DNA from 3 places in the Chryseobacterium piperi genome. Region 1 is predicted to be linked to each of the others. Evidence: riboswitches for the same ligand, from Rfam matches in the RefSeq annotation. Region 1 holds a riboswitch; each other region holds the start of a gene.
What was found. A riboswitch is a leader RNA that binds a small molecule or an ion and turns the genes downstream of it on or off. The one in region 1 is predicted to bind cobalamin.

Region 2: it holds a riboswitch for cobalamin, as region 1 does, so the genes downstream of both, CJF12_RS00405 (acyl-CoA thioesterase) here and prpB (methylisocitrate lyase) in region 1, are expected to answer to the same signal.
Region 3: it holds a riboswitch for cobalamin, as region 1 does, so the genes downstream of both, CJF12_RS19490 (TonB-dependent receptor plug domain-containing protein) here and prpB (methylisocitrate lyase) in region 1, are expected to answer to the same signal.

Annotation. Positions count from the first base shown of each region.
Region 1 covers NZ_CP023049.2:1,928,298-1,938,449, forward strand. Annotated here, with positions in the region: gene CJF12_RS08375 (bifunctional 2-methylcitrate dehydratase/aconitate hydratase) at 1-817, opposite strand, end outside; gene prpC (bifunctional 2-methylcitrate synthase/citrate synthase) at 865-2,016, opposite strand; gene prpB (methylisocitrate lyase) at 2,003-2,911, opposite strand; cobalamin riboswitch at 3,323-3,517, opposite strand; gene CJF12_RS08390 (aminotransferase-like domain-containing protein) at 3,757-5,199, opposite strand; gene CJF12_RS08395 (hypothetical protein) at 5,313-5,825, shown strand; gene CJF12_RS08400 (acyl-CoA dehydrogenase family protein) at 6,149-7,660, shown strand; gene CJF12_RS08405 (calcium:proton antiporter) at 7,734-8,834, shown strand; gene CJF12_RS08410 (beta-1,6-N-acetylglucosaminyltransferase) at 8,845-9,867, opposite strand; gene CJF12_RS08415 (RNA recognition motif domain-containing protein) at 10,028-10,152, shown strand, end outside.
Region 2 covers NZ_CP023049.2:81,176-91,327, reverse strand. Annotated here, with positions in the region: gene CJF12_RS00435 (DUF456 domain-containing protein) at 1-96, shown strand, start outside; gene CJF12_RS00430 (hypothetical protein) at 109-609, shown strand; gene CJF12_RS00425 (uracil-DNA glycosylase) at 596-1,237, opposite strand; gene CJF12_RS00420 (GNAT family N-acetyltransferase) at 1,368-1,877, opposite strand; gene CJF12_RS00415 (endonuclease MutS2) at 2,000-4,147, shown strand; gene CJF12_RS00410 (hypothetical protein) at 4,359-5,156, shown strand; cobalamin riboswitch at 5,212-5,393, shown strand; gene CJF12_RS00405 (acyl-CoA thioesterase) at 5,510-5,893, shown strand; gene CJF12_RS00400 (DUF4932 domain-containing protein) at 6,129-7,505, shown strand; gene CJF12_RS00395 (HD domain-containing protein) at 7,589-8,179, opposite strand; gene CJF12_RS00390 (PadR family transcriptional regulator) at 8,580-8,909, shown strand; gene CJF12_RS00385 (PspC domain-containing protein) at 8,921-10,152, shown strand, end outside.
Region 3 covers NZ_CP023049.2:4,435,997-4,446,148, forward strand. Annotated here, with positions in the region: gene CJF12_RS19480 (CCA tRNA nucleotidyltransferase) at 1-1,243, shown strand, start outside; gene CJF12_RS19485 (YncE family protein) at 1,406-2,446, opposite strand; gene CJF12_RS19490 (TonB-dependent receptor plug domain-containing protein) at 2,458-4,305, opposite strand; cobalamin riboswitch at 4,338-4,514, opposite strand; gene CJF12_RS19495 (cytidine deaminase) at 4,840-5,322, opposite strand; gene namA (NADPH dehydrogenase NamA) at 5,425-6,477, shown strand; gene CJF12_RS19505 (DUF2752 domain-containing protein) at 6,504-6,794, shown strand; gene CJF12_RS19510 (CCC motif membrane protein) at 6,805-7,125, shown strand; gene CJF12_RS19515 (IS1182 family transposase) at 7,242-8,579, shown strand; gene CJF12_RS20055 (bacteriocin-like protein) at 8,763-8,915, opposite strand; gene CJF12_RS19525 (endonuclease) at 9,167-10,152, opposite strand, start outside.

The DNA of each region.
Region 1 (10,152 bases):
AGTCACGCTGAAATTTAAATTCATTTCCTTTAAACAACACATCATAAAAGCCCCATGTTTTAGCGGTAAGTACTGACGGATATCCCATTTCACCGGTCTTAGCAATCAATGCTAAGCGTACTGCTCTGGAAGTTGCATCACCTGCTGCCCATGATTTACGACTTCCCGTATTAGGAGCATGACGATAGGTTCTTAAAGACTGTCCGTCAACTAATGCTAATGAAACAGCATTGATCAGCTCATCACGTGTCAATCCTATTAATCTCCCAACAACGGCAGTTGAAGCCAGCTTCACTAATAGTACATGGTCCAGACCTACCCTATTGAATGAGTTTTCAAGAGCTATTACCCCTTGTATTTCATGGGCCATAATCATTGCCTCCAGTACCTGTTTCATTTTTAAAGGCTCTTTTCCTTCCGCAATATAAGCCCTGGACAACCAATCGGCAGTCGCTAAAATCCCTCCTAAATTATCCGAAGGATGTCCCCACTCTGCAGCTAACCAGGTATCATTAAAATCCAACCAGCGAATAATAGTTCCAATATTAAAAGCAGCCTGAACCGGATCCAATTGAAATTGAGTTCCCGGTACTTTAGCACCATTCGGAACAATTGTTCCTTTGACAATAGGCCCGAGTAATTTGGTACAGGCAGGATATGTTAAAGCTTCCAGCCCACATCCGATCGTATCTAAAAGACAGTAGTGAGCTGTTTTCCAGGCTAAATCATTCTTGATTTCGTAATTCAATACATAATCTGCAATATCTGTTAATACTTTATCCGGTTGCGGTCTTTCATTTGAAATGTGTGATGACATCTTTTTATTTTTAAATTTTATTATTATATATCTGTTGAATTGATTGATTATCGGCTTCCTATAGGAACAAAATCTTTATTTTCAGGCCCTGTATAATTGGCACTTGGACGGATAATTTTTCCATCCTGTCTTTGTTCGATGATGTGTGCACTCCATCCTGTTACTCTGGATACGACAAACAATGGGGTAAACATTAAAGTCGGAACCCCCATCAAATGGTATGACACTGCTGAGAACCAGTCCAGATTAGGAAACATCTTTTTCTCTCCCCACATAATCGTCTCCAATCGTTCTGCAATATCAAAAAGCAACATATCCCCTTCTTCTTCAGAAAGCTGTTTTGCTACTTTCTTAATCACTACATTTCTTGGATCAGAAATGGTATAAACCGGATGCCCGAACCCTATGATTACTTCTTTATTGGCAATTCTTTTGCGGATATCTTCTTCCGCTTCATCAGCAGAATTATAACGGCTTTGAATATCAAAAGCTACTTCATTTGCTCCCCCATGTTTAGGACCTCTTAGCGCCCCGATCGCTCCTGTTATAGAAGAATAGATATCAGATCCGGTTCCGGCAATTACCCTGCTCGTAAAAGTAGAAGCATTAAATTCATGTTCAGCATAGAGATTCAATGAGATCTGCATTGCTCTCACCCAGGAATCAGATGGTTTTTTACCATGTAATAAATGTAAAAAGTGTCCGCCAATGGTATCGTCATCTGTTTCAACCTCAATCTCTTTTCCATTATGGGTATAATGATACCAATATAAAAGTGCTGAGCTGAATGAGGCTAATAACTTATCTGCGATATCCCTTGCTCCGGCCACATTATGATCATCTTTCTCAGGCTGGATCGTACCTATGGCAGAAACAGTTGAACGCATAACATCCATTGGATGTGCAGCCGCAGGAATATTTTTTAAAATACTTTTTACGGAATGAGGCAGGCCTCTTAACGATTTGAGTTTGGTTTTATAAGTATTGAGCTGTGATTGTGTCGGAAGATGGCCATAGATCAACAGATAAGCTACTTCTTCAAACTCTGCTTTTTCAGCCAGATCCAGAATATTATATCCACGGTAATGCAGGTCATTCCCGCTTTTACCAACACTGCAAAGTGCAGTATTTCCTGCTGCTACGCCTGAAAGTGCTACGCTCTTTTTAGGTTTAAATGTAGGTTCATTATTCATTGACATTTTTGTTCTTTTTAAAAAGGTTATCTAGTTTTTGTTCATAATCATGGTAATTGATACTCTCATAAAGCTCATCACGGGTCTGCATGGTATCCAATACATTAGCCTGTGTCCCGTCTTTACGAATATGTTGATATACATTCTGAGCAGCTTTGTTAGCAGCACGAAAAGCAGAAAGCGGATATAGAACCAAACCCACTCCTGCTTTTTTCAGCTCTTCAACAGTATACATTTTGATCATCCCGAATTCAGTAATATTTGCTAAAACAGGAATCCCGGTCGCATCTACAAATTTTTGATAATAGTTTAAATCGGGAACAGCCTCCGCAAATATGAAATCTGCTCCGGCTTCCTTATAAGCAACTGCACGTTCAAGTGTTCGTTCCAATCCTTCGTTGGCAAATGCATCTGTCCTTGCTCCAATCACAAAATCGTCATCAGTTCTGGCGTCAACAGCCGCTTTTAGCCGGTCAACCATCTCCTCTTTACTTACTACTTCTTTACCAGGTCTGTGTCCACAACGTTTTGCTCCTACCTGATCTTCAATATGTAAGGCACCCGCACCCGCCTTAATCAGAGATTTCACTGTTCTGGATACATTAAATGCCGAAGGACCAAAACCTGTATCTACATCTACCATCAACGGCAGCTCACATACATTGGTTATCCTTTGAATATCGATTAATACATCTTCGAGGGTTGTAATTCCCAAGTCGGGAACACCTAAAGAACCTGCAGCAACTCCGCCTCCTGAAAGATAAATAGCATTGAAACCTGCCTGCTGAGCCAATAATGCATGATTAGCATTGATAGCTCCAACAATCTGAAGAGGATTTTCTTTTTGCATAGCCTCCCGGAACCGTAATCCGGCTGACTTTAAATTGGCATTTTTACTCATCTTAATATCATTGTTCGTTTAATGTTTTTAACTCACATACTATCAACAATTTAAAAAATAGTTTTTTTTTAAATTGTTTAAACTAATCCAACGACCTATAAACCTTGATGAATGGTTGATGATAAATACCTCACTTTGACAATTAATCAGTAATAGTCAGATAATGTGACCGTATGATCACCAACCCTTTTAATGTCTATAAATCATTATAAAAAGCAGTTGATAACTTCACAATACTTTGTAAGAGAGAAAATTATGGAAAGGAGCAATACGGCAGAACTATAGATATACCTGTATTTTTGCAATACATGCGGTAAACACTATCTCTGCATCATGATCATACAACCATATCAATACTGGTGCATCATCAAAACGTATCATACCTGACTATAAGCTTCAGATCGCGAAAGCATCGTCAATTCGAAATAGGCAGGTCTCCTGACTTGTAACGATTTTTATCGTCCTTCCCATTCGCAAAAACGAACAGTGGACCTTGATAGATAAAAACCTTTTTGAGTGTTACTTACAGTTGCGCGACAGTTCGTGATTTACACACGATTCCCTTTTAATACCCAGCTAAGTGTAACCAATTTCGGTTGATAAAGAAGTCTAACTAAACTCCTTGGTCGTAAATATAAGTATTTTATCCAAACACGTATATAATAATCCCCTAACCTATGTTAGGCAAATATAATCCCCTAAAAATGTGCTTGTTAAAAATCATTCAAATGGATAGATCATCAAAAAACAGAGAATATTAATCCTAAAAAAATTCCCTACAAGGAGCAAGCTCCCTCTGCTTTTATTATTTTTTATAGAAAGCTAAGTATCCATCACGGTCGAAATTATTCCGGTAAAAGCTTCCTGGCTTTTTCACCGGCCTTTTGTAGAGACAGGACGTTTTTGGTATTAATGCGATCTGCAAATATGATTCTAAAATAGTGACTGAATTGATTCCCGAAGCCAAATATTTCACCCGGAGTAAATAAAATCCGGTGAGTTTCGCAATAATGATAAAAAGCATAGATATCCAATCTCTCCGGTAATCTTCCCCAAATACTATATCCTCCTGCCGGCTTATAAAAATGAGATCCATCCGGGAAATAATTGCTCAAAGCCTCTCCTATTGCTGTAGCCTGTTCCTGCAATTGTTTACGAAAGACTCGCAAATGTTTCTCATAGCTGTTTTCTTCCAGCAATTTAATCAATAACTCCTGATATATTGGAGCTACGGATCTGCCCAATGAAAATCTCAGCTTTTCTGCTTCCACATAATATTTACCCGGGTGTAGCCAACCCAGACGTATTCCAGGCGCCAATGTTTTGGAAAACGAAGAAAAAGTCATCACCAAACCTGATTCATCAAAATTCCGGATGCAGGAAGGCCTTTCTTCACCAAAATAAAGATCTCCGTAAATATCATTTTCAATAATCGGTATTTCGTACATCAAAGCAACAGATAAAAGCTCTTTTTTAATTTCATCTGTCATGAGAATACCGGTCGGATTATGAAAATTAGGCGTTACCACCAATGCTTTAATGTCATTTTCATTACATATTTTACGAAAATACGCTGTATCAAAACCGATCTCTTCATGTATAGGAATTTCTATCGTTTTAAGCTGGAGGTTGGCTATTACCTCCAATATAGAAAAAACACATGGACTTTCAACAGCAATAGTATCTCCGGGGCGGGTAACTGATGCCAAAGCAATATAAAGCGCCTGAAGAGCTCCGTCAGTGATAATCAATTCTTCGGAATTCAAAGCACAGCCATATTGCCTAGCACGGGATGCTATTAGTTCTCTTAGTTTTAATGAACCGTTTACCGGATAATAACGAAGAAGTGAAGCAGCCTTCTCCCGGATCACTTCCTGCATCTTTTTTAAGATAAGCTTTTGCGGAATCAGCAAATCAGTTGGAGTTGCCGCGTTAAAAGAACCATATTCGTTAGGTCTATTTCTTACCGATGTTAATTTTACATTTTTGCTGAATGTAGTCTCCTCTTTAATCTGTTGTTTCTGAGGTGATGACTGGGCAGTAGTAGCCTTCTTTAAGTCTGAAGCTACAAAATAGCCTGAACGTGGAATATTTTTGACCCAACCTTTGATCACAAGATATTCGTAACCACTCTGAACAGAGCTCATACTCAGACGGTACTCTTTTTTAATTTCCCTGATGGAAGGCAGACGGCTTCCCGGGAGTAGTGTTCCATTTTTTATCTTGTGTTCAATAACAGAAGTAAAAACTTCATATCTGTACGTCTGCATATGGGTTCGTCTTTTCATAACAAATGTACAGAATCTGCTTCTATCTAAAAAGAACTGTATCGATTGTATTTTACCAAACTGTATCGATACTTTGTATTAAGAATCCATAGCTTTGAATAAAAAAGAAGTCAATGGAAATCATATCAAAGTTCACCGTAGGATCAGATCAGGGAATTGACCAGCTTTTTGCTGTGATGAGACCTTATATCAGAAGTATATATAAGGAACATGTTTCTTCAGAAAAAATAGAAGAATATCTCAGCGAACATGTAGAATACAGAAAAATGATCAACACTCTCAATGATCTTTCTATTCAGCTGATCATGGTTTATGTGGATGATGAGCCGGTCGGCTATTGTCTTTTTAAAAGCGGCTCAGGTTATTCCGGCTCTCCTGAAGGAAAAAGAATGACTGAGATCATAGACTTTGCTATACTACCTGAATACAATACCCCTGAGGTACAGTTATCCCTTTGGAAGAAAAGCAGATCGGCAATCACATTTACAGATAGTATCTGGATTATCATCACTGAAAATGATTCTAGAATTCAGTTTTTTAAAGATCAAGGATTTCTTGTCAAGCAAAATACGTTGTTAAAAACATTTCCCCTGCCAGGTCACATCTATGAACTAGAAATAGGATAAAGTATTTGACAAATCCGAATTCCTCTTGTATGATATAAGGACATTTAAAATAAGAATACAAAAAAATAGATTTTAAATAAAATCAAGCGAACCATTAAGAATAGTATAGGATTAAAATCTATCTTAAGATTTTAATAGCACCCAATTCGTTAAAAAAACATTAATTCACAATTAATTCAAATGAAGCAATTTAATTAATTGTACCTTAGAGAAATATTTAATAGGTGGAGCTGCCGATATTTTGATTTTTAAGTTCTGTTGCCATTCGCTTCGCATTATGATATTGTTGTATAGATGGCGTGCAGCGTTTAATTCTTATTATTATGAATGGATCTCCATTTGATTTATCCGATACCACATATCCGGAATTTCTCACCCGATTTAAAACTTCACTTCATCATCTTTTTGACAAAGAAAATATAGATCAACTTAGTCTTTCCAGAGGGCTTCCTCCCAATGTATGGAAGGAAATCATGAATTTAAAGCCTCTTTCTGTAGCTATACCTAAAGAATTTGGCGGTCGTGGTGTAAAAGTAAAAGAATGTTTGGGGTTGTTATCCGAAGCTTCTTATGAATCACTTCCTTTATCCCTAACTTTCGGGATCAACATTGCCCTTTTCCTCGAACCTCTGGCAAAATATGGTCATGAATCTGCTAAAGCCGGTATTTTCAAGAATTTTTTAGATTATGGAGCAATGGGAGGACTAATGATTACTGAACCCGAATACGGAAGTGATGCCCTGAATATGAAAACTCAGAATGAGTTGGTAGGAGAAAGTTATCATGTAAAAGGTACTAAACATTGGCAAGGACTTACAGGAATGGCCAATTACTGGCTCATTACCTCCAGAAATCTAAATGCTGAAGGAAAATTATCGAGAGACGTCGATTTCTTTATTGCTGATACCCACCAAAGAGAGCAGAATATAGAAGTTCTCGAATATTATGATAACGCAGGGCTATACATGATTCCCTATGGATTAAATAAAATTGACATTAAGGTTCCGGAAACCAATAAACTGATCCAGGAATCTACCGGATTAAAAATGATGCTGGATATCCTGCACCGCAGTCGTTTCCAGTTTCCGGGAATGGGTATGGGGTTCTTAAAAAGAATGCTGGATGAGGCCACCCAACACTGTAAAGAAAGAATTGTAGGAACTTCCAACCTTTTCTTCCTGGACCAGGTTCAGTATCAGCTGGCAAAAATGCAGGCATTTTTTACACTTTGTTCGGCAATGTGCGCCAAAAGCTGTAAAGTAAGTGGAATAGAAAATGATGTTTCAGGAAAAGGAATCCACGCCAATAGCATGAAAGCTTTGGTTACTGATATGATGCAGGAATCCGCTCAAATGTATGTTCAGCTTTCAGGAGCAAAAGGATACAGAACATCCCATATTGGAGGAAGAGGAATTATGGACAGTCGTCCTTTTCAGATTTTTGAAGGGTCGAATGAAATGCTGTATACTCAAATTTCAGAAGGAATTCTGAAAGATATGAAAAAGAAAAAGACAGAACATTTCGGTGACTACCTCATTCTTAATGAACTGACTCAGGAAGGAGCTAAGCTCTATACTAAAGAACTCAATTTCAAAGTTGATACAGCTCTTTCTCAAAGAAAAATGATTGATCTTGGAAAAGTTATCGCAAGGATCATTATCATTAATGATTTACTGGAACTGAATAATTCGGGATTCAGCCAGGAACTTACAGACAATGCTATTCAGGTGGTACGTCAGGAAATGGTAAGCCTTCTTGCCTCGATGCACCATCATCAAAACCTTAATATGATGGAAGATACCAGTGAAAAAAGCAATTGGATGACCTTTTCGTAATCATTCTTCTCCGCTATCTTAATCATTCAAAAGCTTCTTTTATGTGGAAAGGAAGCTTTATATATTTTATAAAATGAAGAAAAAAATATACCTATTGGTATGGACGATCTTGATTCCTTTATTAGCATGGATTGCTTATTTCGGGAATCATTTTTTTTCAGGTACCACCTATTCTGTAATTCTGACTATTTTCCTGATCGGCAGTGTACTGGCCGCGGTTCATCATTCAGAAGTCATTGCTTACCGTCTTGGAGAGCCATTCGGAACATTGCTTCTGGCATTTGCTATTACCATCATCGAAGTGGCTTTAATTATCTCCATCATGCTTGGTGCAAAAGGCCTTGAGACAATCACCCTGGCAAGAGATACCGTTTTTGCCGCAGTAATGATCATTATCACAGGAATCATTGGTATTTGTATTATTGTTGGTTCTATAAAATACAGAGAGCAAACTTTTACTTTACAGGGAGTCAGTACCGCATTAATTACCCTTACCACCATCATTATGTTTGTTCTTATCCTTCCTAATTATACCATCAGCCATTCAGGAGGTGAATATACCAAGTTCCAGTTGCTATTTGTTGCCATTGTTTCACTAGGACTCTACTTAGGTTTTACGATGATGCAGACTGTAAGACATCGCAGCTATTTTATCTCTCCTGAAAATAAATTAATGAATGCTCTTTCTTCAGAAGAACGCCTCCCTGCAAAGCCCTCAAAAAAAGAAATGTATATCAGTGGAATATTTTTGATCCTCTGCCTTGGAATTGTTGTTTTGCTTGCCAAGCTTCTATCAAAAGATGTAGAACATATCGTGGTTTGGGCCGGAGCTCCGAAGTCCCTGGTCGGTATTATTATTGCAGGGATTGTTCTTTTACCTGAAGGAATGGCTGCTTTCAGAGCTGCCAGAAGTAATCAGATTCAGACTTCACTGAACCTTGCTTTCGGCTCTGCTTTAGCCAGTATTGGCCTGAGTATCCCCGCTATCGCAATTACATCAGTGATTACCGGAATAAGAATGACGTTAGGTATTGACATTAAATCTACCCTTCTTTTGGGGCTATCCTTATTTATTATCACCATTTCCCTGATCACCGGTAAAACGAATATGATGCAAGGGCTCGTACTTATTGCTATTTTTTTACTTTATCTTTTCATTACGATAGCTCCTTAGCAGAAAGGGATCAGTTGCTTTGCCAGCCTCCTGCTCTCAGCTCCCTTTCTACTTCATTAATATCCGTTAATGGAAGATCATAACTATCATCAATATATCGGATAATATTTTCGTCGGTTTTATCATCCAGCTTTCTGATGAAAAGTTGATTATTGGCTTTTAAATATTCTATGAACAACTCAGGATCTTCTTTGGTACAATATCTTTTTTCGAGTACTGCTCTTTTATCATCATTCACAATAATATCATGAAAAGAAGTATTCATCAAGACAGTTTGAAAAAAAGAATCTCCCGGCAATAAAGTATTGAGATAATACTCTTCAAACTCCATCACTTTTTTATTATTGCTTAAAAAAGCACAAGTATCTCTGGTAAATATCACCCATTTTCCACCAATATAGGGGACAACTCCTTTCATAAACTCTCTTTTATAAATCAGGGAAGAAATACGGTGAGCCAATTCTGTAAAATGATTCTGTATCCTTTGAAGCGTATCCGGCCTGTAGAATTTCTGATCATAATAGAACAGATAATTTTTTCCCCTGCGGGCAGCAAGAAACTCACGGATGATCGTTTGGGATTTTAAAGGATAATCTTCACCACTTAAATTGATAAAGTAATCCCATTCCGTACTCACATTCAATAAAAACTCCATGGCATCCAACTCCGCTTGTATCATACTGAACCCTCCTGAGATAATATTCATGCTCTCGAGGATATAGGCATTAGGAAACTGTACTAGAAACAATTGAATTTCTTCAGTAATTTCGGGCTTTGCTTTCCGGTCAATGTGAATAAGATAAAACTGATCACGGGAATATATCTTATGAAATAGTTTCATAAATTTTTCCGGCTGATCATGAATCATAATGAAATAGGCTATTTTTACAGAGTCTGAAGAAAGCCTTTTTAAAGGTTGTGACTGGGTCTGGGTAATGGAATGGTAGGGTTGCATGGTAGAGAGATTAAAATCATCCGCACCTGCAAACAACTTAATAACATATAAAGCTACAAATAATTTTTTGAAAATCAATCAATTAAATCATCCTTATTCCATATTTTTATTGTATATTTGCATATAATAAATAAACAGGCCTCTGCCTTTGCTTTCTGTTACAGTTTAGAATACCCATTTTTTTCTTTCCAGTTTTTGCTTTTTCAGCTGCCAAATTTAACCCTTATTTATTTCATGAATGAATATTTATATTGGCAATTTTAACCTTCAAACGAAAGAAAAACAATTAGAAAGCTCTTTTACTCCTTTAGGAGATTTACTCACAGTAGAAATTATTAAAGAAGACCATTCCGAAAGCTCCCG
Region 2 (10,152 bases), 1.8 Mb from region 1:
GCCTTTATAGGTTTTATTTATGGAACAGGATTCAGCTTTGTGGTAGGTGTGGCAATGTTTTTGGTAGTAGTATTAGATATGCTTAATTATATTTAAAAGAAAATCACCATGTTACACAAAACCATTTTATTCAGCTTAGGAATGCTCGCATTGACAAACTGCAGCGCTCAAAAGGAGAAAAAGACCACAACAAATTCATCTGCTTCAGCATCAACCACAGACACGAAAACAATGAATAAAGAAGGCGACATTATGTACTTCACTGAAGGTGAAAATAGATTCCTTAAGGAATATCAAATGAATGTTACTTTCAACACTATCTCTGAAGACAGCCGATGTCCTGAAGGTGTTAACTGCATCTGGGCAGGTGTAGCCGTTGCTAATATTACGGTAATGGGAGTTGCAACAAGACCCGTTACACTAAGTTTGGCCACCACGGATAACCCGGGAAGAAATTATACACAGTCTGCTCCGTTCAACGGATATACTATTTCGTTGACCAATGTTACGCCCTATCCTACAGAGAAAGAAGGAACAAAAGCACTTTCAGGAAAATATAAAATTGGAATTACTATTAAAAAGACAGGAGAAAACCCTACCACGAAATAGGTTTCTTTCCTTTTGAAATAAGATATTCATTAATTTTTGAAAAAGGTTTGCTTCCAAAGAACCCTCTATACACAGAAAATGGTGATGGATGTGCCGATTTCAAAATAAAATGTTTAGCCGGATCAATGAGTTCGGCTTTTTTTTGTGCAAAAGCCCCCCACAATACAAAAACAACATTTTCCTTTTTATCTGAAATTTCTTTAATGATATAATCCGTGAATTTTTCCCATCCAAGATCTTTATGGGAATTAGGAGAATGGGCACGAACAGTCAACGTTGCATTTAATAATAAAACGCCTTGTTTTCCCCAATCATCCAGTTCCTTTGAAGTCCTCACAACTCCCAAATCATCTTTTAACTCGATAAATATATTTTTAAGGGATGGTGGTGCAGCAACCTGTTCTGAAACAGAAAAACATAAGCCGTTTGCCTGGTAATCATTATGGTAAGGATCCTGGCCAATAATTACTACTTCAATATCTTCAAAAGGAGTGATTTCCAGTGCTCTGAAAATCTGATTTTTGGGAGGAAATACTTTGGTAGTAGCATATTCTTGTTTTACTTTTTCCCAAAGATTGGTAAAATATTCTGTGTTTTTTATCGGGGCTAAAATTTCTGTCCAGGTCATGATTTCAATTTGAAAATTTGAAAATGAGTTAATTTTAAAATTAAGTTGAAGCTTATCTCCTAAATCTGAAACATTAAAATCAAATTAAGATTATTAAGCTTTATATTCCCTTGTTTTTAGGAATGACAAATTAATTAATTTTCTTTAAATTAAAGATAATATTATCGGGAAAGTCCTCATCTTTCTTGTCTTCTTCTAAAACAAAATTATACTTTAGAAGCAAAGCTTTTGAGCTTTCATTATACTTATTGGTAATCGCTATAATTTCCTGCAAATTTAGTTCATTAAAACCGTAGTTTAAAACCGCTTCTAATGCTTCGGACATAATCCCTTTTCTATGATAGTTCGGTAACAATTCATAACCTACTTCTGCAGTTTTTCTGTCTTCAGAAAAATTCCACAGGCAAATCGTTCCGATAATATTAGATTCATTCTTGTATGAAACTCCTAAATAAATCGTTTTATTATTTTCCGTATTCTTTTTAATGGTTAGGATAAAATCTAGTGCCTCATAATTCGTTTTTGGCGAATTTCTTATAACATACTTATTGATCAGCTCATTGCTTCGGATCCGCAGGATATCCTCTACATGAGTTTCATTGATTTCTTTCAGAATTAATCTTTCTGTTTCAAGTTTCATATTCCAAATTTAATAAAATTGCTTCAATCAAAATGATCGTATCTCATACATTAATTTTCAAATTAACTCATTTTCAAACGACCACATTCCTAACATTCACAATTTCTCACTAAATTTGCAGCGTGTATATAAATAAAGAAGATTTAAACGAATTAGAATTTCCGCAATTGCTTGCGGAAATTTCTCCATTTGCCTATTCTCCGAAAACGAGAGAAAAAATTCTTCAACTTCGTCCGATGGAAATTGACGAAGCAGACCTTTCTTTAAAAAAAACTTCAGAATACCTGTCCAGTTTTGAAAGTTCCAATGCTATCCCGTTCGATGAATATGAAGATATTGAAGCAGAATTAAAATTAATGCTGATTGAAAATTATCGTCTGGAAAACAGTGCATTTATCAAAATTAAAACCCTTACGGAACAAATAGGAAAACTTCAGAAGTTCTTCCCTACCATGCCAGAGACCTTCCCTAAATTAATGGAAGATGCTTCTGTTCTGGAATTTAAAAAAGAAATTATTGATAAGGTTGATAAAGTCTTTAATCGTTTTGGAGAAGTAAAAAGTGAGGCCTCACCCATTTTGAAGACGCTGCGAACAGAAATTCAGCAGGCTAAAAAAGCAATTCAGGAAAATTTCAACCGTGTATTATTCAATTACGGACAAAGCGATTTTTTAGATGATATCCGTGAAAGTATTATTGAAGATCAAAGGGTATTAGCCGTAAAATCCGCATACAAAAAAAGAGTTCCCGGAAGAGTTTTAGGGCTTTCTAAAACAGGTTCTATTACTTATATCCAGCCGGATACTGTAGTAAAGCATTATTTTAAACTTCGCGAAAACCAGGAAGAAGAGAAAAAGGAAATTGATAAAATCCTTAGAAAGCTTACCGCTGAGCTCGCAGAATTCCAGCCCCAGCTTTGGAGATATCAGATGTATATTTTCGATCTGGATCTGACGAGAGCAAAAGCTAAGTTTGGAGAGCTTGTAAATGGTATCCTGCCAAAAATCAACCGTCATAAAACATTAAGGCTAAAAGATGCTTTCCATCCTTTATTATGGTTGAGAAATAAAGCTGAAAATAAAACCATTTTCCCACAAACCCTGTCATTAACGGAACATAACAGAATCATCTGTATATCCGGACCTAATGCAGGAGGAAAGTCCATTACATTAAAGACTGTAGGACTGCTTCAGCTTATGATTCAGAGTGGTATACTGGTTCCCGTACATCCCAAATCCGAAATGTTTTTCTTTGAAAAAATCATGACGGATATTGGTGACAATCAGTCCATAGAAAACCACCTTTCCACCTATTCTTCCAGATTGAAAAAGATGAGCGGAATCATTCGTGAATCGGATGCCAATACGCTTTTACTGATCGATGAATTTGGAACAGGTTCTGATCCGGAATTAGGAGGAGCTTTAGCCGAAAGTTTTCTGGAATTCTTTTATGATAAAAAGAGTTTTGCAATTATTACAACCCATTATACCAATATCAAACTGGTAATAGAACAGCTTCCTAATGCCGAAAATGCAGCTATGTTGTTTAATGAGGAAACTCTTGAGCCAATGTATAAACTGGAAGTAGGACAAGCCGGAAGCTCCTTTACATTTGAGGTTGCAGAAAAGAATAAAATTCCAAGGTTCATCATTCATTCTGCAAAGAAAAAAGTAGAACATGATATCGTCAATCTTGACAAAACAATTGTAAAGCTCCAACAGGAAAAATTTGAAGTTGAAAAACTAAAAACAGATCTGGCAGAAAGAAAGGAATCCGTTGAAGATAAACGTGACAATTTCCAGAAATTAAATGAGCAGCTCCAGCAAAAACTTTTCAATTTCCAAAAGCTGTATGAAGAAGAACACCGTAAGCTACAGTTTGGGAATAAGATCGAAACTTTTATCGACAGCTATACCAAAGGTAAATCCCGAAAAGATGTGGTTAAAGATTTCGTCAAATTATTAGAGCAGGAAAAATTCAGAAAATTAGGAGCTGACAAAGATGAAACCAAGCGCTTACAGGTGGTCAAAAGAAAGATCACGCAACAGCTGAAGAAAGAAGATGTTATTGAAAAGATAGCTGAAACGAATGAAAAGATAGAGGAAAAGCGTAAAATCGACCGTGCAGTATGGATGAAAATAGGACAACGTGTTCGTATTCCCGGAAGCACAAGTGTCGGAACCATAGAAAAAATCTCTAAAAATAAAGTGATTGTCAACTATGGAACTTTCAAGACAACAATCAACGCAGATGAGTTGGAAAGGATCTAAACTACCGCTTTGTATTGGAAAAATATAGATTGATTAAAATTCCTAAATCTTTATAAGAAAGAAGACGGAATTAAAATTTATAAAAAAGAGGATATTAATTAATATCCTCTTTTTTAATTTTTATCGTTAAACGAACAAGGATTTTGGCTTATATACTTGTCTTCTCAAAAGCATTTAATTTATATATTTGAGGAATCTAAAATTTTTCATCATGAGTTCCGTAAGCAAAGCGTTTTATTTATCAGCCTTTAGTTTGTTTTCTCTGGCTTTTATACAAGGGCAACAAAAAATTCCTTTTGGAGTGGTAAAAGCTGAAGATCGATATGCAAACGTTCGTGTTGCCAAGGATAATTACAGAAAAATTGTAGGTAAGATCCGCATGCGTAAAGGCGATGTTTTTCTTTATGTAAAACCAGCCCCGGGCGAAACCGAATGGCTGTGGATCAAATATCCGGACAAAGAAGAAACGGAAAAACCTTTTGTGCGATACGAAACCCTTGAAAAAGAAGGCATGGTGAATAAAGACCGGGTAGCTTTTATCGACCAGCTCCCTCAATACACTCCTTCTAAATCTAAGAACGGGCGATCCATGATTTTCACGGATAACAATAATCCTAAAATTCCGACAGCGCAAAGAAGTAAAGTAATTATTGATGTTTACCCTTCCAATGCTAGCTATCGTAAGCAGGAAAAAGATGCTGAGGGAAAACTCCTAACCATAGACAAAATAAAACCCTGGGGAATCAGCAATGAAATTCCTGAAGGGATGACGGAAATTAAATCTATTAGAGTACAACAGCCGGGAAGAGGCTCTGTCTTTGTAAGAGAAGCCATTAAAAACATGTTTCAGCCAACCATGGATTTCAATAACATCAATGTTGCAGCCATTGACAACGATAATATTTTTCTTTACATGATCAACGGTTCCGGCGAAAACAGATACACAACTCTTTGGACAATCAAAGAAGGACGGGTTGCCAATCAGATTATTTATAAAAATCCGGAATAATCTACCATAATTCTCTGTTTTATCCTTATTTTTGCCACTGAAAAAGTTTTAATGCTTATTCATCACAGAAGTTGGTTCTGTTTAACCACAGATTAAAAGGGAATCGTGTGAAAATCACGAACTGTCGCGCAACTGTAAGTAGCTAAAAGTCTTTATAAGGAATCCACTGTGCTATGTGTATGGGAAGGAAATAAAGATGTTACAAGTCAGGAGACCTGCCTATTTCTTTAAACAAGAAACTTTCGCGGCTTGAAGTTTATTGATCTGATGGATTGTTTCAGGGATTTCACCATTCCTGTTATTATTCTGTTTGTTTCAATCTATTTCATTTCGCTTTAATTTAATAATGAAATATGACAACAGAAGAAAGAATTCAGGCATCCGAAACCAAAATATTTAAAGCGGTTTTCCCCAATACAACCAATCATTATGATACCCTCTTTGGAGGTACAGCGATGCAATTGATGGATGAAGTGGCATTCATTACCGCAACCCGCTTTGCAAGAAAAAGAGTAGTAACGGTAAGCAGTGACAAAATCGATTTCAAAAAGCCTATTCCTGCAGGAACTATCGTTGAATTGATAGGAACTGTTTCGCATGTCGGCAAAACAAGTATGAAAGTCAATGTAGAAATTTATACGGAACAAATGTATTCTTATGAAAGGGAAAGAGCCATTGTAGGTGATTTTACTTTTGTCGCAATTGATGAATTCAAAAAGCCCATACAAATACTATAATTAGAGAAGCATCCGGCGGCCTTTGGCCGCCGGATGTCTTTTTATTCGAAAATAAGCTTCTCTATTCTTAAAGCAAAATTGCTCGTTTTATCATAATTATTTAAATACTGCTAGAGTTATTTTACTTTTTATTTTAGCAGATAAGGAAATATAAAAAATTAGAGCATAATTATTCTCTTCATACTTCCTTCTGCTAACCTTAAAATAAATAAAACGATCAACAGATTTATATTCTATGAAAAAAATAATTTTTATTGTTTCATTCTTCTTTTCAATTTCTATATGGTCACAAAAGAACATAAAAATTGAGCTTCCTGAAGGTTATGAATTAGGAAATATTATTCTAGCATTAACCGAATATGGAAAAACAGACCCTTATGATGTTCAAAAGATACCTCCCTATTATGATGAAATCATCACTTATTTTTCTCCTGTAAAAGGCCATCCTTTATTAAAAAAAGTAAATTATTCCAGAAAAGACTGGAAAAAGTTCCTGGGTTTCCGAACCGATTTTTATGCTTTTTCATTTGATGAAAAAGGACTACTGAAAAGAGATTACCCTTTCAATTCATTTGGCCCTAAAGAAGTAGATGAAAATCTTGAGCTAATCAATGACTTTGTAAAAAAATCTAATTATCGGACTTTTTATAAAGACCATCAGAGTTTTTATAATTCTTTAATCAACAATTACAAAGACTATTACTTTATCAACGAATCTTATGCTTTTCTAGACAAGATTGCGGGAAGACCTACCAACGACAACAGCAGAACCTATGCTATTGCTATTTCTCCTCTGGTCGGTGGACAAAACTGCCATAGAGATATCAACAGCTTATTAACGGTTGATTTCCCCAATATAGGCCAAGATCTGATACTTGGAAATTTAAAAGGTAATATTGCGCAGAGGATTATTGATAATCATACTATTTTCTCGGAGATAGACCATGGTTATGTAAATCCAATTTCTGATCAATACTCCAATAAAATAAAGGAAAATTTCAGTCTTAATAACTGGGATAAAAATTCAGGATATTCCGATATTAATTCTTTTAATGAATATATGACCTGGGCAGTATATGATTTATTTATCCGAGAAAATTTTCCGGAACAAAAAGTAGATAGTATCTCTACTATCTATTATAAAACAAATATCACACGTGGATTTATAGCCCAAAATTTATTTTCCGAAAAATTGATAGAGCTTTACAAAAGTAATAAGAGCCTGGAAAAATTATATTCCCCAATGTTACAATGGACTCATAAAACGGAGAAAAGCATTTCCCAACCTTCTGTTGTCAACGCAAACAACAAAAACCTTGAGAAGGTTGACAAAAACAATCTAGTAATACAATTCACAGAACCCATGAAAAGGACGAAAAGTATTCAACTGAGATTATTTGAATTAGTAGATGGAAAAGAAACCAATAACAGAACCATTATTACTATTACAAATCCAGTTTGGTCCAAAAATGGAAAAGAAGTTAAATTCAAATTAGATACTCCATATAAAGATTTTGGATTATCTTTTCATATATGGAATAGTAAAACAGGACTTTATTCTAAGAATGGTATTTTACTAAATCCCCGAAACTACTTATTACTTTCATCATAAATAATTTCAGCCTGCCTATAAATTAAAAATAAAGACACTGCTCAAAATAGCTGAACAGTGTCTTTTCTTTTATAAAAGTTGAATTACTTTAAAACTTTTTCCGTTTCCAAACTTTTGCTCAATAAAAGTTGAAAGGCTTCTCCCATTTCATCGGAAGCACGGCTTATTGCGTTTTCTAACATGTTTCTGATCTGGCTTTCGGTTACCTTTGCTTCAGTCCAGCTTTTTCCAGACGTGTGCGAATTAAGGATAAAAGGCATAATACGGTCTATAGCACAGGCAAAAATAGCATCCGGCGTTTGCTCTTCTTCAAATTCAAGCCAAAGGTTTAAAAATTCTGAACGTAAAGGTTCATCCAAAATTCCAAAAATATTCTGAGCAGATAATTTTTCCCTTTCAAATTTTCCTACCATTGCTTTCTCATCAAATATGAAAGTATCTCCTGCTTCTATTTCAACCAAATCATGAATGGAAAGCATTCTTATAACTCTTAGGAGATCAATGTCAGCTCTGTTTTTTGCATAAGGATAGAGCACCTGAGCTAAAATAATAATCTGCCATGAATGCTCAGCAGTATTCTCTCTTCTTGAATCATCTGCATTAAAATTTCTTCTTTGTACATTTTTTAAAGCATCTACTGCTAAAATAAAATCGATTTCCTTTTGTATTTTCATGATACGCTTATTTGTAATATTGATCTATCTGATATTTTATGTGTCAATATCTATTTTTCTCTTTGAGCTCAAATTTTGCTGAAATTATATAATATTCAACATGTATTTTTTAATCTGAATTCTCTCACTGATTATGAATAAAATTCATAACAAAAGTAAGAATAGCCATTAAATTTTTAAACATTCACTACTCATTTTAACAAAATTTCATTTTCATTAAAAAATTAAATAAATTTATTTAATTGATTTACAGTTGTTTAAATAATTACATTTAAAAATAACACTACTTTGTATTGCATAATACCATTTTAATTACATATCTTTGTAATGTAAAATTAGAATAGGTTCAACTAGCTAGGAACTGAAGTCTAAAATACTAACTAATTAAAAACTTATTAAGATGAATACTGAAAATACCAAGGCGCAAATGCGAAAAGGGATTCTGGAGTTCTGTATTTTAAGTCTTATCAATCATCGCGAAATGTATGTTTCCGACCTAATAGATGAACTGAAAAAAGGAAAACTGGATGTTGTAGAAGGCACACTCTACCCTCTTTTAACAAGATTAAAAAATGGTGAGTTTCTTTCTTACAGATGGGAAGAATCAACCGGAGGACCACCAAGAAAATATTACCAAATTACAGAAAAAGGTAAATTGTTTTTAGATGAACTTCAAAACACGTGGCACGAATTAACCAATTCAGTAAACCAAATCACTCAAAAAAATTAAAAAACAAAGCTATGAACAAGACACTCTCAATAGGACTCGCAGGTTTTTCTTTTACGATAGAGGAACACGCATACATAAAGCTAAGCGACTACCTTAATGCACTGAGAAGCTCACTAGATGCTTCAGAGGCAGACGAGGTAATGCATGACATAGAAATAAGAATGGTTGAAATTTTCAGGGATTCGTTAGGAAAACGTGAAGTTATCAACGATACAGATGTAGAAAGAGTAATCGCACAAATCGGTACTCCTGAAAAGATTGAAGAACAGGAAGAGGCGTATTATTCTGAAAAAAATTCTAAGAAAACTAATAATTCAGGTACTGAACAAACAGATAAAAAGCAATTGTTCCGTGATCCGGAAAGACAAAAAATTGCAGGGGTTTGTGCTGGATTAGCACACTATGTAGGAATGGATATTACTGCAATGCGAGCCATCTGGTTAGGTGTATTTATCTTAGGAATATTTACAGCCGCAATTTCTTCTTCATTAGTTGCCTTGCTTTATATCATTCTTTGGATAGTACTTCCCAAAGCAGAAACAGCAGCCGATTTTTTGAAAATGAAGGGAAAGCCTATGAACTTCGATAATCTGAAAAACGAATCTAACAAACTGGTACAGTTTGCTAACGAATCTACACAGAGAGTCGGAGAAATATACATTGAAAACAAACCTTATATCAACAATGCCGGGAATGGAGTCTGGAATATCTTAAAATATGTAATTGGCGGAATACTTGCTTTAATGGCAATAAGCAGTATTATTGGAGTATTTGTTGTGTTCGGGCTTTTCGGAATGGATTCTAACTTCCCGGGCGCTAATCAAATGAAATTCTATTTCGATGACAGCGGACTGTATAAAGTCTTATCTGCAATCATTATCATTGGATCATTAATTCCTGCCATTATATTCAGTTTATTAAGCATAAAAATCTTCTCTCCAAAAACTAAATTGAGAAATATAGGTTGGGTTATAGGCGCTTTATTTCTTACTCTAATGGCTCTTGGAGCTTATTTCGGAGTAAGTATGGCCAAAAGAGAAATGTTTTTAAAAGGGCATAAAGAAGATACTGAAGAGGTCTCTATTAATACCCCTTCCGACAGTTTATATGTAGACCTGAAGCAAATAGCTATTCCACAAAGTTTTACAGGATACGACAACGATCTTTATTCTGACAAGGTATCTGTGTTTGAAAAAGACTGGATTCATGTTCAGGTAACAAGAAAAGCGGGTATAAAAACTCC
Region 3 (10,152 bases), 2.0 Mb from region 1:
AGCACAAAGTGTAGCCCGGGAAATTGATCCTAAATTAAAAGTTTCCGTTTTTAAAACTTATGGAACGGCAATGATTAAATACAAAGATCTTGAGCTTGAATTTGTAGGAGCAAGAAAAGAGAGTTATACTGAAAACAGCAGAAAGCCTGAAGTAGAGGGAGGAACTTTGGAAGATGATCAGAAGAGGAGAGACTTTACGATTAATGCAATGGCTATTTCTTTGAATAAGGATAATTTTGGAGAACTTATTGACCCTTTTAACGGGGTTGAAGATCTGGAAAATAAAATACTGAGAACACCATTAGAGCCTGCTCAGACCTATTCTGATGATCCTTTGAGAATGATGAGAGCGGTTCGTTTTGCTTCTACCTTACAATTTACCATAGAAGAGAATTCATTATCTGCAATCAATCAGGAAGCTGAACGAATCAAAATTGTTTCCATGGAAAGAATTATGGTAGAGTTTAATAAGATAATGCTTTCGGAAAAGCCATCTATAGGATTAAGACTATTGGAACAAACAGGACTTTTACACTATATTATTCCTGAATTAATTGAGCTGAAAGGAGTAGAAGAGGTAGAAGGGCAGACTCATAAAGATAACTTTTACCATACTTTAGAAGTGGTCGATAATATTTCAATCCATACTGATAAGCTTTGGTTGCGTTGGGCTGCGTTGCTTCATGATATAGGAAAAGCACCAACCAAAAAATTTGTAGAAGGAACAGGATGGACATTCCACGGACATGAATTTTTAGGTTCAAAAATGGCCAAAACACTTTTTCAGAGACTAAAGTTGCCGTTAGGCCCCGATTTGAAATATGTACAAAAAATGGTAAAGCTTTCATCGCGTCCGATTGCATTAATTACGGATGATGCTTCAGATTCTGCGCTAAGAAGACTTTTGTTTGATGCTGGAGAAGATATGGAGGATCTGTTTACGCTTTGTAAAGCTGATATTACGACAAAAAACTCTAAAAAGCAGGAGAAATTCAAAAGGAATTTTGAATACGTTGCAGTAAAGATAAAAGAGGTTGAAGAGAAAGATCATGTCAGAAATTTCCAACCTCCTATCTCTGGGGAAGAAATCATGGGAATGTTTAATCTTAAACCAGGGCGGGAAATTGGAATTTTAAAAGAGAAAGTAAAAGAAGCTATCCTAGAAGGTGAAATTTTAAATGACCATGAAGAAGCCCGTAAGTTTGTCATTGCTGAAGCAGAGAAACTGGGGTTAGGAATCTGAGCTGAATAAAAATAAAAAAATCAATGAGAGATCGGGAATAATTTTTCCGGTCTCTTTTTTTTAATACAATTAAAAAAAGAAATCCGGGCTGCCCCAAAGGGCAGCCCGGAAAAAAACACAAATGATGAAAAAAAATATATAATATACCGAAGTATATGTTTCTTAGTTTAAATAAACGCCATTAGTTCCTTTACCTGTTGTGAAGGACTTAATTTTAGTTCCTAAAGTGTTATAAACAGTAACTTCACTATCTTCAGTAAAGCCTTTAACGTCAGATGTGAAAATTTTACCATCTACAACGCTGAATCCATACAATGTATAAAACTGACCACCATCTACTGCCGTAATAATAGGCGCTGTAGGAACTGTCGTAGTATTCATATCCATTGAATATACTTTATTGGCTGAAGAGAAGAAATATTTTCCGCCTTCAATCTGAAGATTCGTAGCATTGGCAATACCTGTTAGTTTTGTCGTTTTGGTAATATTTCCTGTACCTGAAATCTGGTAGATGTAAGAATCTGTAGTTGTTGAAGCAATAACATAGACATTTGAGTTGTAGGAAATTGTTCTGTTAATATTTCCGTTGGGTAATGTTATTGTAGACTGTACTGTATTACTGGAAGTATTGATGTATGTAATTTTATTTCCAAAACCAAAGCTTGCATTCTGAATAAAAATATTTCCTCCTGCTTCTACAATTCTTTCAACATTCTCTGTGAAAGCTATTTTTTTTACAAACGATAAATCCGAAGTTTTATAGATACTTAGATATTTTGCTGCTTGGTATTGATCATTGGTTACATAAACATTATTATTAGCAACAGCAATATAACGGGGATAATTAATCTGATTGGTAATTTCGCCTACACTTTTAAAAGTATAGCGGTTAACTACCTGGATTTTATTTGAATTGTTTAATAACAAATAAGCTTTATCTCCACTGAATGCAGCAGCTTGTAGAACATCTCCTAGCTGGCTTCCATTATTATTTTTAGAAAAAATATTGTTTTGGCTAAAAGTTAAATCTCTGGAAACAAAAGTTACCTCGGCATTAGGTTTTCCATAATTCCCTTCATTGGTAATTAGAAACCCATTTTCATATGTAATTTCGGGAAGAGTGAAACTACTGTCGGTACTACACGAAATATTGAATAATAATACGGTGGCAAATAAAAGCTGTAAAAGTCTAGTTATTTTCATGTTATTTTTTATTAAAAATTTATAGTGGCAGAAATACTGTAGTTGCGTTTAGGCATCGGATAAAACGATACAGTCTCGTAAACAGTATTGGTTAAATTATTGACTTTAAATCCTAAAGTGTATTTTTTGAGAAGTGTTGCTGAAACTCCTGTATTTAAAACAAAATACGGATCCAATGCATCTTCTCTTTTTTCATCTGTTGTGGTATATGTAATTCCGTTAAACATTCCCTGAACGTAGAATTTTAAGAAGGTATATTGATAATCAAAATTTCCAAAAACTTTATGAAGAGGGACATACATCATTTGCTTTTTGGTTTCTTTATTGATAGATTTAGCAAAGGTGTATCCAATATTAAATCTCAAATGATGGTCATTAAATTTTTTATCGAAAGTAATTTGTGATTCCACACCATACGATTCAACTTTGTTGATATTAACCGGAGACCAATATCCATATGCCGTAGGAAGCCAGACAATATTATCGGTTATACTCATGTAATAAGGGCTTACTGTTAGTTTAAAAGCGTTCAGTTTGAATTCATGGTCCATATCCATCTGATAAGATTTTTCCGGCCTTAGATTAAGGTTTCCTCCAGGATTCCAATATAAGTCATTGAAAGTAGGAAATCTGAAATTTTTGGATGCGTTCAATCCTATGCTATACCAGGATAAAGGATTCCATTTCCCTGATAATGAATAAAGAACAGGTGAGCTGATATCTTCAACGAAATCTTTTTTTACTCCTGCCTCAAAACGTAAATTTTTTGTGGGGAAATAGCGAAGAAGTCCTGCTAAAGAGCCTACATTTCTGCTTACATTTCCAATGCTCTCTGTATTTTCTGCTGAGGTTCTGGGCTGATATCCTTCTCCTTTATTTACCTGAAATTCTGTAATAACATTCAGATTAAGTTTAGGGAGAATGAAATAATTAAAATCATTTTTGAATATATAGTTTTTTCCTGTCGATCCACTTGTTTTTGGAGTATTATAAATTCCAAAATATTGAAAATTTTCTTCAGTATAAGCTGCTTTTAAACTATTGGATAGCTTCCCTTTATTAATGTCCCAGGAAATTAAACTTCTGATACTTTGTGTTTCATACTTTGTTTTATTCCCATTCTCTGTAAAAATAGGATAGTTTTGTGACGAATCAAAAAACTGACTTTGCCATGAAATTGTCTGATGTTGAGCTATTTTATAAGAAGCGCCAAGATTAAAAGTAGTGTTATAATATCTGCCGTTTCTGTTCAGGTAGTTCTTTTCTTCAACCTCATAATCATTTTGACTATTGATATGGTTTCCTGAAACTTTGAAGCTGAACTTATCATTACTGTATGCCGCTTGTGCAAAATTAATAAAGGTACTAAAAGAGGCTACTTCAGAATATAGAGAGGCCTTAAGGCCTTTATTAAAACTTAAATCATTATTTAAATGGATGCTTCCGCCAATCGCACCACTTCCATAGATAACACTTCCACCACCGGCTTTTACTTCCATCTGGTCATATCCGAATAAAGGCATATTATTAATATCACCCTGTCCTAAAAAATTAGAATTGATATTAATTCCGTTCCAGACAAAAGCGGTCTGCTGTGCACTCGTCCCCCTAAATGAGGGAGAAGAGACCATTCCACGCCCATTTTCTTTAATATAAACGGAAGACTGAAAGCGTAATACTTCAGATAAGTTGGAAGAGTTCTTTTGAATATCACTTGGAGTAAGTGTATTGACCTTATGAAACAGTTTTACCCGATTCATTTGGTTGTCAAAAATATAAACGGTATCAATTGCTTTCTCTTGTCCTAAACAAAGAAGATAAGCAGATGACGATAAAAGTAGTATTAAAGTTTTTTTCATACTATTTTACTTTTCCTCCGAAAGCAATATATTTTTGAGTTATCATTTTGGCAGGTCTCCTGACTTTCACTTTTCTATACCTTCCCGTTTTCACAGTGGTTTGTTATAGAAATAATTATTGCGATTTACAGTTGCGGGGACAGTTTGGGATTTTCACCCAATTCCCTATTATTTTCAATAGCTTGAAAACCAAAGTTTTGCAAAGATAAGTTTTTAAAAAGAACCAGCAATTTATTGTTAAAATTAAACAAGATAATCTCATGCGAAATAATGAAGACATTGGTATACAGGATTATTTTGAAAGCATCCAAGACTTCCACATATAGAGAATAAGTGTCTACGTAACCTGCCAGAATATATGACAAAACCCGTATGGATGGTTTTATTAAACAGAGTAGATGAACGTCCTTTTAATAAAGGAAGAACAGTTTCTAATTTTAATTTAAGAGATTTCTCACTTTGTTCGAAATGACAAAAACCTGTTGAACTCCTCATTTACAAATTGGCGATTTTGCGGTTTTACCTTTTTACAGATTATAAAAAGGTACCGTCAAAATAAAAAGGCATTAAATCCTTAATTGAATGTACTTTCACTACCTCTCCATTCATACTTGAAAAATAAAGATCGATATTTTCATGTTGTTTTGTTTCGTATTCCATCAAGCTTTGTCTGCATGCTCCACAAGGTGGAATAGGAGGTGTTTTTTCAGAACGTTCTTTGGGACCACCTACAATAAAGATTTTTTTAATTTTTTGATCCGGAAAGTTGGCGGCTACCCAAAATATGGTTGTTCTTTCAGCACAAAGTCCTGATGGGAAAGCTGCATTTTCCTGATTATTTCCGGAGAATATTTCTCCGTTTTCAAGTAAAATAGAACAGCCAACCAAAAACTGAGAATAGGGGGCATAGGCATTTTCACGAGCCTGTTTTGCTTTTTCGAACAGTTTTTTTTCTATATCGTTCAGTTCGCTACTATTTTTAAAATATTCATAGCCGATCTGTATGTCTTTTTTCATATATTGAAGCCTAAAAAGGGGGGATAAAATTACTTCTTTTTCACCACGTGAGCAAGTAGATTCTATTTCTTCGTTTGATATTAAAATATAAAACAAATCAAGATGTTATATACTCCGATACAATTCAGAAATGTAGAGCTTAAAAACAGATGGGTAATGTCCCCTATGTGTATGTATTCCTGTGAAAACGGACTGGCGAATGATTTTCATTTTGTACACTATGGAAGCAGGTCACAAGGCGGTACAGGTTTAATTATGGTTGAAGCAACAGGTGTGGAGCCACGTGGCAGAATCACGAATAAGTGTATGGGAATCTGGAATGATGAACAAGCAGAAAAACTGGAAAAGATAGTAAAGTTTGTTCATTCCAATTCGGAAAGTAAAATTGGAATTCAATTGGCCCATGCCGGAAGAAAAGGGTCTACCTGGAATAATATTCAGATTCCGGTGGAAGAGGGGTGGGAGACCATTGCTCCGAGCCCTATACCTTATCATCCTACGGAAAGGATTCCACAGGTATTGACGATTGAGGATATTAAAGCACAGATTCAGAATTTTAAGAAGGCAGCTAAAAGGGCTGTAAAGGCAGGTTTTGATATCATTGAAATCCATGGTGCACACGGGTATTTAGTCCATCAGTTTTTGTCACCTCTATCAAACATACGGACAGATGAGTATGGGGGAAGCTTTGAAAATAGAATTAGGTTTTTACTCGAGATTGTAGATGCGGTGAATGAAGAGCTCAATGAAAATGTAGCTTTGTTTGTGAGAATATCAGGAACCGAATATGCTGAGAATGGCTGGAATATTGAAGACAGTGTAGCACTGGCAAAAATACTTAAAGATCATGCAGTGGATTTGGTTGATGTTTCCAGTGGCGGAAATATCCACGGTGCAAAAATTCCTGTGTTTGATGGTTATCAGGTTCCGTTCTCCTCACAGGTAAAGAAGGAAGCTGTAGTAAAAACCGGAGCTGTAGGTCTGATTACTCAAGTAGAACAGGCCGAAGATATTTTAGAAAAAGGGGATGCAGATCTGATATTTATTGCCAGAGAAATTTTAAGAAATCCATATATTGCTGTTCAAGGCTCTTTTGAGATGGGAGAAAATTGCTTTTTCCCACATCAGTATCTGCGAGCGAAAATTTCTTCTTAATTTTAGAGAATAAAATAAAAGGAAAAATGAAAATTGAAGACTTTATGTTGCCTTGCCCAAGCAAGAAGTTCCTAGGAATAGAATGTTTCGGCTGTGGAACCCAAAGGGCTATTGTCTTGGTTTTTGAAGGAAAATTTTCAGAGGCATTTCATATGTTTCCTGCGGTTTATACTTTATTACTTTTTTTATGTACCGTGGGGCTGAATTTTATTGACAGAAAAAGAAATTATGGAAATGTTATCATTTTTTTAGCAATTCTTAATTCAGTTATCATGGTGGTTTCCTATTTTTACAAACACTTTTATTTAACAACTTAACAAAATAACTATGAATCAGAAATTACCAAACGCAACAACAGTATTAGTATTAGGGATCGTTGCTATTTTAGGCAGCTGCTGCTGTAACGGAATTGTAGGTGTCATTTGCGGATTAATCGGAATGAACCTTTATAATAAAGACAATGCCTTGTATCAAAAAGACCCAAGTCTTTATATAGATTATAATAATTTGAAGACAGGAAGAATATTATGTATTATAGGTCTTGTTATTGGGGTTTTAAGTTTAATCTATATGGTTTATGTGCTTTCAACCGGAGGTTGGGATGCCTATATGGAACAAATTGAGCAGATAAAAAATATGGGTAAATAAAAACCTATATTACAAATAACTATAAAAAATGAGGCTGTCTCAAAAGAGATAGCCTTTTTTATGCAAAAAGGAAAGCTTTCGCTTTCCTAATAGTTGCAAATTGATTAATTTGCATTGTGTTAAGTACGTCAAAAGTAGTCTTTAAAGATTACACCCCCAAAGAAAATCTGCTTTTTCCTCCCAATTTATCGGAGTTGATTGATGAGCGACATCCTGTGAAAATTGTTTCAAACATTATTGATGGCTTGGATATCAAAAGCTTAATTAAAACCTACAAACCTGGCGGAACATCTTGCTACCACCCAAAAATGCTTTTGAAAGTTTTGATTTATGGCTATTTAAGCAATATCTATTCAAGCCGCAAAATGGAGCAGGCCTTGAAAGAAAACATCCATTTTATGTGGCTCTCTGCAATGAGCCGTCCCGATCATAACACCTTAAACAGGTTCCGTAGTGAACGATTGAAAGGTGAGATTAAAGCTATTTTCACACAAATTGTTCTTCTTTTGGAAAAGGAAGGTTTGGTAAGTCTGAAAACCACTTTTGTAGATGGCACCAAGATAGAAGCCAATGCCAATCGCTATACTTTTGTTTGGGGAAGAGCTGTCAAAAAACACAAAGAAAGGATTGCAGAGCAATTAGAAGAGCTTTGGAACTATGCAGAAACAGTTGCCAAAGACGAGCTTGAAAATACAGAAAGTATTGATTTTAAAGAAGTAGATTCTGAAAAAGTAACTCAAACCATCGAAAAGATCAATGAAGTTTTGAAAGATAAAAAAGTAGCTTCAAAAGTTCGTCAGAAACTGAATTATGCTAAGAAAAACTGGGCAGATAATTTAGAGAAATATAAAAAACAGCAAGAATTATTAGAAGATAGAAATTCCTATTCCAAAACCGATACAGACGCTACTTTTATGCGAATGAAGGAGGATCATATGCGAAACGGACAACTAAAACCCGCTTACAATCTACAAATTTCTACCCATAGACAATTCATTTTACATTATTCAATTCACCCCAACCCAACAGACACCAAAACATTAGCGACTCATTTACTGGGTTTTGAAGAAAGCTATCATAAAGCTCCCAAAGAGCTTGTTGCTGATGCTGGTTATGGCTCAGAAGAAAATTACAACTTGTTAAAATCTAAGAAAATAAAAGCTTATGTTAAATATAATTACTTCAGAAAAGATCAGAAATCGGGACAAATAACCACTTCACAAAACAATCCTAAATTGGCAAAAATCAGAGAAAAGGTTTTCAAACTTCTTAATACCAGCAAGGGCATCAAACTCAGAAAACAAAGATGCCATGATGTTGAACCTGTTTTTGCAGAGCTCAAACACAACAAAAATTTTAAACGATTCATGCTTCGGGGAAAAAATAAAGTCGAGGTAGAAATCGGCATACTCGCAATTGCCCACAATCTAAAGAAAATGTCAAAAGCAGCCTAAAACAGACTGCTTTTTTGACTTATATCTTCTTTTTTCCAAGATATTTTTTTTATTCAAAATATCGAAATCTTTTTTCAATGAAATACTAAAAAGAGACTGTCCTTTTGAGACAGCCTCTTATTTTCTTTTCATCAATACCCTCTATTTATTTATGATATCTAGGAGGTAAAGATGAGAAATTCATTAAGCCGGACAAGCAGGGTAACCGCCATTAGGACATCTTGAAGAGCAATCCCTGATAACATATCCTCCACCAGGAAGGTAGCATACTCCTTGATCGCCTCCGCCTTTAATCGTTTTTAAATTTTCTTTACTGAGTTTGATTAAATTTTTCATAATAAATAATTGTTTTTGTGTGATAATTTGTGTCATACAATGTCACACTATATTTTTGTTTACACAATTATTTAACAAACTTTAACTCGGAATAATGTTTTGATTTTTAGTGTTATATGAGGCTTTTTTCTAAGTTAAACTAACTGGAGTAGCATTAATTCCGGGGTCTTATCGATAAGTTTTGGTATAAAAGAAATAAAAAGCGGGTTCAATATTGAACCCGCTTTTTATGTTTACTAAATTGAAACTATTTATTTTACAATAAACTTCAGAGTCGACTGATCCAATTTTAAAATATAAACTCCTTGCTCAAGGTTTTTAATTTTGATTGAGTTCCTGGTATTTTTAAAAGGACTATCAATTGTTTGCATTACTTTTCCTTGTAGGTTATAAATTTCAGCTTTTTTGATATTTTGAGTTTCCCCCTTTACATAGATTTCCTGATTGGAGATTGGGTTAGGATAAATCTGTAAATCCGATGATTCTGTTTTCTGATCTGATTCAATGCTCTTACTTTGTTTTCCAGTGGATGAATAACAGGTCCAGCTTAGATTGTCAAGAGCAACTCTGTTGCTTGATGAGTTGTTTTCGAGTGTCACAATCACATTTCCAGAAACATTGATGTTGCTTATGGTGGTTGTCTCAGCAATTGCACTGTAAGGAATTGTTCCTACTTGCGTACCATTCACTAAAACATTAAATGTTCCGTTGCTACCACTGAATTTTAATTGTGTTGTTACTGTTAAAGATCCAATACCATTAGCTGATGTACTTGATTTTAAAGAACCGTTTCTCACAGTAATTGCTTTATTGGAGATGGTTTGGTCAGTTCTTGCGTCTGTAGCTGTCCAGGTAATTCCACTGTTGGTCCATGTTCTTGTAGAATAGCTTGATGAACTGCCTGTAGGAATGGTTTCAAAATTTTCATTAACACAATCTGTTGACGGGTTAGTGGTTCCACCAGCTTCAGTCGTTGCAGAGACAGTTGAGCTGTTTGAAGAAGTATTTTCTGCTGCATCCTTAGCAACCACATAGAAATTATAGGTTGTAGAAGCAGTTAATCCAGACACAGTCGTAGAAGTTGAGCTAACGTTAGTTTTTAGACTTCCGTTCATATAAACATCATAAGAAGATACGCCAACATTGTCTGTGGAAGCATTCCAAGAAAGTGAAACACTGTTAGAAGTTTTTCCTGATACGGTAAGACCTGTAACGGTAGTGGGAGCCTGGGTATCTG